DNA from 4 places in the Caldanaerobius polysaccharolyticus DSM 13641 genome. Region 3 is predicted to be linked to each of the others. Evidence: riboswitches for the same ligand, from Rfam matches in the RefSeq annotation. Region 3 holds a riboswitch; each other region holds the start of a gene.
What was found. A riboswitch is a leader RNA that binds a small molecule or an ion and turns the genes downstream of it on or off. The one in region 3 is predicted to bind cyclic di-AMP.
Positions count from the first base shown of each region.

Region 1: it holds a riboswitch for cyclic di-AMP, as region 3 does, so the genes downstream of both, CALPO_RS14620 (C40 family peptidase) here and CALPO_RS0102180 (C40 family peptidase) in region 3, are expected to answer to the same signal.
Region 2: it holds a riboswitch for cyclic di-AMP, as region 3 does, so the genes downstream of both, dapB (4-hydroxy-tetrahydrodipicolinate reductase) here and CALPO_RS0102180 (C40 family peptidase) in region 3, are expected to answer to the same signal.
Region 4: it holds a riboswitch for cyclic di-AMP, as region 3 does, so the genes downstream of both, CALPO_RS0103890 (LysM peptidoglycan-binding domain-containing protein) here and CALPO_RS0102180 (C40 family peptidase) in region 3, are expected to answer to the same signal.

Region 1 covers NZ_KE386494.1:1,023,219-1,026,326, forward strand. Annotated here, with positions in the region: gene CALPO_RS0105880 (ArsR/SmtB family transcription factor) at 1-156, opposite strand, end outside; gene CALPO_RS0105885 (histidinol-phosphatase) at 222-1,037, opposite strand; cyclic di-AMP (ydaO/yuaA leader) riboswitch at 1,194-1,337, shown strand; gene CALPO_RS14620 (C40 family peptidase) at 1,343-2,299, shown strand; gene CALPO_RS0105895 (glucuronate isomerase) at 2,355-3,108, opposite strand, start outside.
Region 2 covers NZ_KE386495.1:697,922-701,029, reverse strand. Annotated here, with positions in the region: gene CALPO_RS0109910 (alpha/beta hydrolase) at 1-659, opposite strand, end outside; cyclic di-AMP (ydaO/yuaA leader) riboswitch at 833-963, shown strand; gene dapB (4-hydroxy-tetrahydrodipicolinate reductase) at 1,238-2,086, shown strand; gene sfsA (DNA/RNA nuclease SfsA) at 2,169-2,858, shown strand; gene CALPO_RS0109895 (DUF6612 family protein) at 2,887-3,108, opposite strand, start outside.
Region 3 covers NZ_KE386494.1:247,550-250,657, forward strand. Annotated here, with positions in the region: gene typA (translational GTPase TypA) at 1-757, opposite strand, end outside; gene CALPO_RS0102180 (C40 family peptidase) at 873-1,775, opposite strand; cyclic di-AMP (ydaO/yuaA leader) riboswitch at 1,778-1,912, opposite strand; gene CALPO_RS0102185 (lactate utilization protein) at 1,909-2,505, opposite strand; gene CALPO_RS14740 (hypothetical protein) at 2,659-2,832, opposite strand; gene CALPO_RS0102195 (4'-phosphopantetheinyl transferase family protein) at 3,107-3,108, shown strand, end outside.
Region 4 covers NZ_KE386494.1:605,475-608,582, reverse strand. Annotated here, with positions in the region: gene CALPO_RS0103900 (endonuclease MutS2) at 1-1,198, shown strand, start outside; gene CALPO_RS0103895 (DUF523 domain-containing protein) at 1,203-1,640, shown strand; cyclic di-AMP (ydaO/yuaA leader) riboswitch at 1,770-1,899, shown strand; gene CALPO_RS0103890 (LysM peptidoglycan-binding domain-containing protein) at 1,905-2,714, shown strand; gene CALPO_RS13195 (PBP1A family penicillin-binding protein) at 2,761-3,108, opposite strand, start outside.

The DNA.
Region 1 (3,108 bases), 780 kb from region 3:
TAAACCTAAATTTTCTGTTATATCACATACGCACATTTCGCCCGAATATAGCATTTTAAGGATTTTAAGCCTGTTTTCATCAGCCAGCGCTTTAAATTTATTCGCCAGTTCTTTTATATTACCACCACCTATATAGATACATTTAAATTTATCTATATATTATATAAAAAAATAAAAGCTGTCAAGCTAAAAACGAGCAATCGAACAATTGCCTGATATAACTACATTTCCTCAATACGGCGAGATAGCTTTTCAAATTTGCAAAGAGACGTGTAGCCGCATTTTTTGATATAATCTATGCCTTTATCAAACATATAGCCTACGTGTTCAGGATAGTGGGCATCTGAGTTTAAAATAACAGGAACGCCGTATTTTGAAAGTATCTCCAGAAATACCTGCGACGGGTACATCTCACCTACAGGCTTTCTAAGCCCTGCCGTGCTCACCTCTACACACTGCCCATTTTCAGCTATGACCTTTGCAGCGTCTTCGTAGAGTTCTGTTATATCCTCCCAAGGCTTGTACCCAAAAACCTTAATGACATCAGGATGCCCGAGAAAGCTGAATATCCTGCTCTTAGCAGCTTGTTTTAATATCTCAAAATATCTCTTATAGGCATCATAAACGTCTTTATCCTCCCAATCTCTTGGGTCCAGGTCGATTCCCCAATCCCCCAACCAATGAATAGAGCCAATGACGTAATCAAAAGGATACTGCTTAACAAATTGCCTGATTTCTTCCTCTTTCTCCGGTATATAATCCAGCTCAATGCCTAATTTTACCGAAAATCCTCGATGTTTAGCCTTTTCAATGAGGCCTATATACTCTTCTATATCCTCTCCGCCGTGCTTCTCAACCCAGCTGCCTCTATAGCCATCAGTGCATATAAGGTGATACGCCTGTTTAAACCTGTACCCGTGCTCTGAAAACCCTATTTCTGCCACATTCCTGCTTTGACCATGCCGGACAAATTCGCTTAGCCATTCTATAGTATAAGGCCCGTTTTCAAGGTGTACATGGTAATCCCAATAATGCATTTACATTCCTCCAATTCAGCTTTTTTATTCTTAAATTATATCATATTCAGACATCTTCCCACCGTATTTTGTAACATTAATTTAACATAAAAATCCCCCTGAAAATTTGACTTTTTAAATACATTTGTAATATAATTTTAATATACTTAATAATTAATTAATAAATAGCCTAATCCATATTCTATATGGAGCGGGGGATAAACCTTGGGGTGAATCCACTTCGCAAAAATTTCGAAGTGGTAGGGTTTGCTCTTTACCGAACCCGTCAACTAACCTCGCAGGCTAAAAGAGAAAGGATGGTTACATTGAACACAAGAAAAATCGTGGCATCTGCGCTGATCGCCTACACGCTGATGCAAACACCTTCTGCTTTTGCCGCCAGCCTTCTGCGCTACGGTAGCAGTGGACAAGCTGTGGTAACCTTACAAAAAGAGCTGAAAAGCCTAGGATACTTCAACAGCAGTATTGACGGCATATTCGGTCCCCTCACTTTAAACGCTGTAAAAAGATTTCAAAGCAGCAACGGCCTTACCGCTGACGGCATCGTAGGCCCTGCTACATACCAGCGCATTCAACTGCTGCTAAACGGCAGAAACGCCCTGGCATCCAGAGGGAGTATAAACAGGACATCGCCTGGGGTAACCTTATCCACTACAACTCTTAAAATAGGCTCGAGAGGCGATGCCGTAAAGAACCTGCAACAAAGTCTCAGCAGATTGGGCTATAGCACAGGGGGAATAGACGGCATATTTGGGCCAGCCACAGAAAAGGCCGTAAGGGCCTTTCAGGCTAGACATAATTTAACTGTAGACGGCATTGCTGGACCCCAAACCATCAGCGCTATAAATAAAGCCTTATCCAATTCAGCTTTATCGTCCAGGGGCTCCTACGAAAGGCCTACATCAAACACCAGCGTGGTGGACATAGCCAAGCAGTACCTGGGCACCCCGTATGTGTACGGAGGCACATCTCCAGCAGGGTTTGATTGCTCAGGCTTTGTACAATACGTATTTAAACAGGCTGGCATATCCATAGAGAGGACAGCTAGTGCCCAATACTCTGGGGGTACATATGTGAGCAGCAATGATTTGATGCCAGGTGACATAGTGTTTTTCTCTACATCCGGAGGTAATCCTACTCACGAAGGCATTTACATCGGAAACAACCAGCTTATACATATGAGCAGCTCCAAACAAAAGGCGGTAATATCTGACTTCAGCGGCTGGTTCAGACAATACTATATAGGCGCTAGGAGGTATTAACTAAAACAAAGGCTATCGGGATGTATCCCGATAGCCTTTTATGCCCCATGAGCTTTTAAAACTTCCTCTCCAGAAAACCCCAGAAATTGCCTCCAAACAGTTTTTCCACGTCCCGCCTTACTTCCTGGGACTCAATAGCCCACCCTGTTCTGGCGAGGTCCGTGTACTTGTCTACAAGAACATCCGCTATGATCTTTCTTGAGTGTTCCCACTTGTAGATCAGCTGGTCCAGCACTCTGGCATCAGAATGCTGAGGTATGAAGCTCACCCCTAAAAGCTCACACCTCATGCGGGTTATCTCGTCCACAAGGCTGGGGTTATTTAAAAACCACCAGCAGCCGAAGGGCATAAGGTTTCTGAATTTGCGTGCAGCTACGGCCAGCTCGTGCTGGTTTTCTCTGGACAGCAACGTCACCATGAATTTATTGTGGGGATAGCGAGAGCATAGGTATTCCACCGCCCTGACATCAGCCCTTCCAACCCCATCACCGGCATCTTTGAGCCCAGGATTTAATTGTCTCTTTACGCCTATCATAAGTGCAAAGGGCTTGTTTAGCTCGCCAGCTACAGGCAGCACGCATTCCTCTATAATGCGACTTCTAGGAGAATCCTCAGGATACGCAAAATCCCATGGCAGCGATACCGCCATGTACACAGCTTCAATTCTGTCCATCCACTCCCTCAAAAACTTACGTATTTGTCCTGCGGTGTCACCGCTAAAATCCTCCGACACCTCATAGCCCCACTGCCTTAATTTTGCGCAAGCCTCAGGCCAATTATTTAAAAGGACATCAAGCCTTAAAGCCCCT
Region 2 (3,108 bases), on a different contig from region 3:
AAAAGCACGCTGTTCTCCACCGGAACCCCTTGATCATCAGCCGTATGCCATATAAACGCAGGAGGAGTATCTTTCGTTACTTTTAGCTCGTTGGAAAAGCACCTCTTCAATTCCTCCGAAGGATTTTCCCCTAAAAATGCCTCCATAGAGCCCCTATGGGTGTGCTCTTCAAAAGTTATAACAGGGTAGCATAACACCATGGCATCTGGTCTGCAACTTATCCTCTCCACCGGATCGGCGGCATTTATATCTCCACAGTCGTAATGAGTTCCTACTGATGACGCCAGATGCCCTCCTGCGGAAAAGCCCAGCACGCATATCTTGTGGGGATCTATGTTCCACTCAGCTGAATGATACCTTACCTTTCTAACGGCCCTCTTGGCATCCATTAATATATATGGGTATTTATACGGGCTTACCCTGTAATTTAAAACAAATGAATGTAAGCCTATGGAGTTTATCCACTTGGCCACCGGCTCTCCTTCGTGTTCAGCCCTCTTTACATATCCTCCCCCTGGAAAAACGATGACAGCTCCTACTGGCCTATCAGTGTGGATCAAATAAGGAACCAGATGAGGACGATCTTCTAACTCAAACCCCATTGCCCCCGGTACGCCATTATCCCACAGCATTATCCTTTCCTTACCTTTGCAGTCCATAGCGTCTCTCCCCTTTCTATATTGACAAAAGTCCACTTAATAGAATTATAGAAAAACACAATATCAATAACAAGAGCGAAGCAAACGCTGTTAGACTTGACATTGTTGTCAAAAAGATATATACTATAAAGAGAGATTGACATCATTGTAGTCAGATGAGAGTTGAAATAAATAATAAATTTACGCTGAATTTCCGCAAGGGAAACGGGGGAACCATTGTTTGGGGCGTATTCCCGTAAAGGGATAGGGCAACCTTTCAGTCCGAGCCCGTCAGCTAACCTCGTAAGCGTTGAAAGGGAGATGATCTGATATTATATGGTGAATGAACCATGGATCACTCCATGGTTTTATTTATGCTATTCTAAAATATTTTCAAAGCACTTTAGAGGATAACACCTATTGGGGTTTTCTGTTCCTCGGTTTCTGCATAAGAGCAAAACAAAGATAACTATCTAAACTTGGTTTTCATAGGATTCCCTTTATAAAACCGAGCAAAAGCGAGGGGAAATCCTTTGAAAATATAACGATATAACGCGAAACCTTCGCGAAAATTAAGTAATTTTAAAGGGGGTATGATATTGATAAAGGTATGTATGGTTGGATTAGGAAAAACTGGGTCAGTTATTGCAAAAAATCTATTAAAATCCAAAGATTTAAAATTAGTAATGGCGCTATGCTCACCAGGCAGCGAAAAAGAAGGTAAAGACCTTGGTGAACTGTTAAATACAAGAGATACAGGAATACTCGTTATGGGATCAGATAAACTATCAGATAATCTGAAATTATATAAACCTGATGTGGCGGTGGATTTTTCCACTCCTGACGCGTGCGTTCACAATATGGAGGTATTTGCAAAACATAAAGTAAATATGGTTATAGGAACAACGGGTTTTACAAAATCGCAGGAACAAAGGATAGAATCAATAGTTAAGCAATATAAAATAGGAGTTGTAATGGCTCCAAATATTACATTGGGTGTAAATGTAGTAAAATTTGTAAGTGAATTGGTTTCCAGCCTGCTATTTGATTACGATGTGGAAATTTCAGAGGCCCACCATAGGAATAAGAAAGATTCACCATCAGGTACCGCAATTAAGATTGCCGATAGTATTTTAAAGGCTAGAAAAATCAAAGAAAGAAACTTTATATACGATAGAAGCATGGTACACAAACGCGAGGATAATGAAATAGGGATTTCTTCAATTAGAGCAGGCGGTATAGTAGGAGTGCATAAAGTGATATTTGCCGGAGAAAATGATATGGTGGAGTTAACGCATCAATCATTTAGTAGAGAGGCCTTTGCAGAAGGCGCTAAGAAAGCTATACGGTTTATCGCAGGTAAAAAAGGCATGTACGATATGGATGATGTCCTCAACTTAAAAACCGTACTTCAAAATTACCTAATGGAAGATTATGCTATAATTTAAAAAGGAATGCAGATAAGCATTCCTTTTTAAATTTTTTGTGGTAGTAGTATAATGGTTAATGAAAGGTTTTAGGAGGATTAAAATGGAGATACCAAATCCTATTATAAAAGCCACGTTTATAAAAAGATTAAATCGCTTTGAAGCCAATGTAGACGTAAATGGCAGCACAACCCTTGTCCACGTGCCCAACTCGGGAAGGTGCAAAGAGCTTTTTATCCCCGGCGCTGAAGTTTACATTGAAATAAGGCAAAGGCCGGGTAGGAAAACCCCTTACGAGCTCTGCTATGTAAAGAAAAGCCACAGGCTGATTTCGATAGATTCAAGCATACCCAATAAGCTGGTGTACGAGGCTCTCCTTCAAAAAAGGATGGACGCATTCGCCGTTTACGATGATATTCAGCGGGAGAAGGTGTACGGGGATAGCCGCCTTGACATCATGCTGAGAAAAGGTAAAGACATCTGCTACATGGAGGTCAAAGGGGTTACCCTCGAAGAAAACGGCGTAGCTATGTTCCCCGATGCGCCTACCCAAAGAGGGGTAAAGCACGTAAATGAACTCATCAAAATAAAGGAAAAAGGCATGAGAGCAGCTATAATCTTCGTAATTCAGATGGATGACATAAAACACTTTACGCCCAACGACAGGACCGACCCTGAATTCGGTGCCGCTCTAAGGCTGGCTACGTCCAAAGGGGTAGAAGCCTACGCCTATACCTGCAACGTGGACTTAGGCAGTATATCGATAAAGGACATGGTAGAAATTATGCTGTAATAAAAGCCCGGGCTGTATTTTGCCATTTTTAAGGCAAATCAGGTATAGTTAATTCTCTGGCATTTTTAGCCTCTTCAGGGAGAACCACTTTTATATCAGGATCATTGATATTGCTGCAGTTCATTGAACCACTGATCATTTCCCACTTTAAAGGCACAGGCTGACCATTCTCTGAAATACCGTCTTTTGTATAGATCTTAACCGCCATATTTACCCTGACCACATTATTTGTGGTCGTATCTATATAATA
Region 3 (3,108 bases):
CGTTAACGATAGTGCCATCTTTTTTGCATACAGCTACATTTTGACCGTCTTTCACCGTTCCCCTCTCCACACGGCCTATGCATATCCTGCCGATGTAGTTATCGTATTCTAAAGTTGTAACCAACAGCTGCATAGGCGCATCCACTACTCCTTCCGGAGCAGGTATATATTCCAGTATGGCATCAAAGAGGGGCTTTAAATCCGAAGAATTTTCATCCATGGTCCTTTTTGCAATCCCTTCTCGCGCAGATGCATACACCACAGGAAAATCAATCTGCTCGTCATTGGCCCCCAACTCAATAAATAGGTCAAGGACTTCATCAACGACCTGTTCTACTCTCGCATCAGGTCTGTCTATCTTGTTTATCACCACAATAGGTTTCAGGTTTAATCCCAATGCTTTTCTCAGCACAAACCTTGTCTGGGGCATAGGCCCTTCAAAGGCATCTACCAACAAAAGTACCCCGTCCACCATTTTCAGGACCCTCTCTACTTCGCCGCCAAAGTCAGCATGCCCCGGGGTATCCACTATATTTATAGTAACGTCGTTGTACTTAACAGCCGTATTTTTTGCCAGTATGGTTATGCCTCTTTCTCTTTCCAGTGCATTGGAGTCCAATACCCTCTCCTCGACCTTTTGATTAGCCCTAAATATGCCGCTTTGCTTTAACATACCGTCTACCAGGGTGGTTTTACCGTGATCCACATGAGCTATTATTGCAATATTTCTGACATCATTTCTTACAACTTTCTGCATCAACTTACCCCTTTCCAGTAAATAAAAAAAGGATACACGTTGTACCCATCACTTTATATAAATTATATCATATTTTTAAATACGCTGCAAAAGTGCTCCAACCCCGTTGTCCAATCTACTCGCTCAAACATCGCCTGGCAGTCACATATGTGTCGCTGTAGTAGCCTTCCAGTTTGCTGATGATTACGCCTCTGCGCGATGAGGAACTGTGTATAAACTGATTGTCGCCTATGTAAATCCCTACATGGGTTATATTCCTACCTCCACTTGTCGCGAAAAACACTAGATCTCCGGGCTCCAAATCATCCTTAGAAACATACACGCCGTAGTTGCCCTGGTCGCTTGCCACCCTTGGCAGCGTTATACCGAAGTGTTTATATACATAGGAGGTAAACCCTGAACAATCAAAACCCGATGGCGACGTTCCACCGTAAACGTACCTCGTTCCTAAAAACTGTTTCGCGTATTCTACTACGCTCTGGCCATTCAATCTGCTTTCAAAACCCCTGGAAGAAATACCGTTCAAAGAAATATAATCACCATATACCCAGCCCGTCCGGCCATCTGCCAGTACGACATTATACCAGCCGTTTTTCTGACCCTTGACAGAAACAGGCTGGCCTTTTTTTAACGTAGCGATTACTTTGGCGTTTATGCTGCCATCGTTTCTCAGGTTTACACCGTCACTTGTGATATAAGCCCTTTTCATATCCGCTTCTCTAGAAACAATGACAGTAGGTTGTACCTTTATGTACTTGCTGTATACCCATCCCTCTTTGCCATTGGACAGCCTTACTCTATACCAATTACCAGTCAGTTTTACGCATACGACTCGGTCATTCTTATTAAGAGAAGTTATGACTTTCGACGCAAGACTTGCCTCACTTCTCACATTGACTCCATCCCCAGTAATAATCCCAAGGCTATCCGCGTATACACGTTTTATAGAAAAAGGAGCAAAAAGTACAAAGCCCATTATCAGCGCTCCGTAAAAAAATCTTTTGTAAATCCTATTCATTTTTTTCTCCTTCCTTTAGCCTCCGGGGTTAGCTGACGGACTCGGAAAAGGAATAACCCTACCACAGCACACTTTCGCTATGGATTAGCCCCTGACAATGGTTTCCCCGTACCTTGCGGATTCGGCTGATTTTTTAAAATCCCAGAACATCACCTATTATTATCACGTGCATCCTGTTCTCCGGCTGTTTGCCAATTATAACTGTGCAATTGCTAATATCTTCCGGACTACAATTAAACCTCCTGGCATTCATTACTGCCGCTACTTCTCTACACCTCTTTATACCCTCTTCTACATCCTTTACGACTTTATTTATCCCTGCCACCACTATGACCTTTTTTGGCCCATATATCATAGCAGCAACTCTGTTGCCGTTGCCATCTAAATTTACAAGATGTCCATCTAAAGTTATGGCATTGGTACCTGTGACAAAGACATCTGCCAAAAGAGAATTTCGCTTGGCTTCCTCTATTTCCTGGCTAGATGCCCCTTCTCTGTACCTGTCGTACAGCTTGTATTTACTGGACCTGAATTCGCCTATTAAGTCCAGTTCATTAAGAGTCATAGAACCGCCCAAACCTATGGTACTGCCTTCTGGTATCAAATCCAGTACCTTTTTGCGAGCGCTGTCAATATCCTTTACATAATAGCCTTTTATATTGTTTTTCTCCAATGACTTTATGGCGTTACTTGCCATAAACTCATAATACCACAATCTGAAATCGTTCAATCTTTTCCCCCCTTTCTATCACCTTGCATCCAGCATCGTTGTTACTATTGAATATAATTCTACATTTAAGTAAAAAATCCTCTATAAATATTAATAAAATATTTATAAATTATTAATAAAGTAAAAAAGCAAAAAAATAGTGAGCTCTTAAGCTCACAGAAGGTTTACGCACACCTTGTATTTTTTCAACACGCTGCCGTCTACGTCGTACTCGTATACAAGGGCACCCCATTTTTCCACTTTAAACTCACATGCACAGTCTCTGCAAAAGTACATCTTTTTACCTATCTTCCCTATATTTGTACTTTTGCAGTGTGGACACTTCATATTCTTCACCTCGCTACTTGAAGCGCTACTCTATATAACTATTTTACCCTTTTTTTGTAATAATTATAATCAACCGCCTAGCGGGTAAATTTCAGCCTTAACCTAAACTTACCTATTATTATATCATCAAAATGCATATCTTCAAGACTTTTTACTCATTTTTTTGACTCTTCTACAATATTTTTTAATCTGTTGAAACTAAACCCGCGTTAAAATATAATTAAAGATATAATTAAATAAATAAGACAAAACCAGAGGAGCGATATATCCCATCAT
Region 4 (3,108 bases), 360 kb from region 3:
TTTTTCAGCACATATGACCAATATAGTGGAAATACTAAATGAGGTGGATGACAACTCCCTTGCCTTGTTTGACGAGTTGGGAGCAGGAACTGACCCCGCTGAAGGGGCGTCTTTGGCCATGGCTATTCTGGATAGGGTGCACACAAAAGGAGCGATAACTATTGCAACAACTCACTACAGCGAACTCAAGGCATATGCGCTTACAAAGGATTTTGCAGAAAATGCATCGGTAGAATTTGATGTGGAGACGTTGAGGCCCACTTATAGACTTTTAATAGGGGTGCCTGGGAAAAGCAACGCCTTTGAGATATCCCGCAGGCTGGGGCTTGATGAGAGCATAATAGAGGATGCCAGGGGTTTTCTAAGTGAAGAGAGCATAAAGTTTGAGGACTTAGTGGTGGATCTGGAAAGAAAGCGGAACATGGCGGAAGAAGAAAGAAAAGAAGCTGAGGCATTGAGACTGCAACTGGATAATTTAAAGCAGGAATACGAGGAAAGGATACAACAGCTAAAACTGGAGTACAAAAAGAAGATAAATGAAGCCAAAAGAGAAGCTTCGCAATTGCTAGTTAATGTGCGCAGGGAAGCCGACTTGCTGCTCAAGGATTTGAGGAAGGAAATGAAAGAAGGGGACATCCGCCAGCGAATGAAGGACATAGAGACGGCAAAGGACAAAATAAATAAAATGCTTGATATGGTGCTTCCTGAAGAGGAAAAGCCACAGTACGAGCAGGTAATACCAGAAGACATAAAGCCGGGGGACGAAGTCCTGGTAGTAAGCCTCAACAACCGTGGGATCGTTCAGTCGGTTAACGGCGATGAAGTATTGGTGCAGCTGGGGGTCATGAAGGTAAATGTCCCTATAAGGGATGTAAGAAAGCAAAAGCCTTCAAATGTTGTTTCAAAGAAATCAGCAATAGGGAAAATGGTAGCGCAGAAATCCATGTATATATCATCTAATATAGATTTAAGGGGTAAAAACCTTGAAGAGGCACTTATGGAATTAGATAAATACATCGACGACGCATATCTCGCCAATTTAAGCTTGGTGACAGTTATCCATGGAATAGGCACAGGGGTATTAAAAAGCGGGGTAAGGCAGTACTTAAAGACCAACAACCATGTACGGTCTTTTCGTCCAGGCAGGTACGGAGAGGGCGGAGACGGAGTTACCGTTGTCGAGCTTAAAGAGAGGTGATAGGGTGTTAATCGTTAGCGCATGCCTTGCTGGGCTTAACACCAGGTATGATGGCAAAGGCTGTATTGATGAGAAGGTGTATAAACTCATAAAAGAGGGAAAGGCCATACCGGTATGCCCTGAGCAACTGGGGGGACTTTCTACTCCCCGATGTCCTTCGGAGATTTGCGGGGGTACAGGATGTGATGTGCTGGATCGCCGAGCTAGAGTTATAACTTCCGATGGAAGGGATGTTACGGAAAACTTTGTGCGAGGAGCGTATGAAGTGTTGAAACTGGCAAAAGCGGTACGGGCAAAAAAGGCTGTGCTAAAAGCAAAAAGCCCATCTTGCGGATGGGGAAGCGTTTACGATGGCACTTTTACAGGGAACTTAATTAGGGGCAATGGCGTAACAGCAGAGCTATTGATGAGAGAGGGCATAGATATTGAAAGCAGAGGTTAAAGCCCTCTTTTTTATTTGCCAAAGATGATGGAAATACAGGCTTTATATGCCTACATTTCCATCAAATTAATATAGATTTACCTTTTGTTATTTGTTAATATTATATTAAACATATTACAAATTTATTAACAATATATTAAGCCGAATCTCCTTAAAGGAGTACGGGGGGATTTTTTCAGGGGTGAATCTCGAGGATTCGAGTAGGGTAACCTCAACCCGAACCCGGCAACTAACCTCGGAGGCGAAAGAGGAGGAAGAAGGCATATGTTCAAGTCAAAAAAGGCCACAGCATTTGTGGCGGCGTTAGCCCTATCCTTTGCCTTATCTCAGACCGCTTATTCCGGCACTTATAAGGTTGTACCGGGAGATTCCCTTTACACAATAGGGAAACTTTTTAACACCACGGCTTCAGCTATTATGAGGGATAATAACCTCACTGACACATGGATTTATCCAGGGCAGGTTTTATATGTTCCTTCGATTGTGTATACGGTGAAAAGCGGTGATACCTTGTACCTTATAGCCAAAAGGTACGGAGTATCGGTTTATTCTCTGCGCAAGGCCAATGGTATATGGGGCGATTACATATACCCTGGACAACAGCTCAACATACCAGGTTCAGGTTCGACGACAGGAACCTCATCAAATAGCGGTAGCTATCAGGAGGCATCCAGAGGATCTGTATACAGAGGCGTTATCTCTTATACGTTAAGCGATTTGGATTTATTGGCGAGATTGATAACGGCAGAGGCAGATGGAGAGCCTTATGAGGCTAAAGTAGGCGTAGGGGCTGTAGTTATAAACAGAGTCAAAGATTATCGATTTCCTGACACCATACCTGATGTGATATATGAGAAAACTGACGGATATTATCAATTTACACCTGTAGCCAATGGTTGGATCAATAAGCCGGCATCTGATGAGGCTAAAAAGGCAGCGTATGATGCACTTCATGGCAGTGATCCTACCAAAGGTGCTCTGTTCTATTTTGACGACAGCACCACGAACTCGTGGCTGTGGTCTCAACCTATAGCGGCAAGGATAGGCAGAATGGTATTCACATACCTCAGATAAAATTAAAGGAGAGGGCAGAAGAGAGGACATCTGATATGTCCTTCTTTTACTGGCCTTTTTTGCCTTTAAACAGCCCATTAATCATATCCTGAAGATTGGTTGCAGGGGATTTATGAGTACCTGAAGTATTGTCTTGCATCGTTGGGCTGTTGTTATTGTTTTCTCCCTGGTTTTGGCCGCTCTGCCCAGGAGATGTGGTGCTGTTACCGTTCTGTTCTCCTGTGCCAGAAGGAGGAGTTGCGGTGTTGTTGTCACCGGGTTGGTTTTGATTTTGGTTACCGCTTTGGGGATTAGAAGGATTTGGGTTCTCTTGGGGACCTGGGGACTCTGGAGGCGTGGTTTCTTTACTGCTATTGCTTCCGCTATCAGGGTTTATTGAAGAAGGACTTGTATG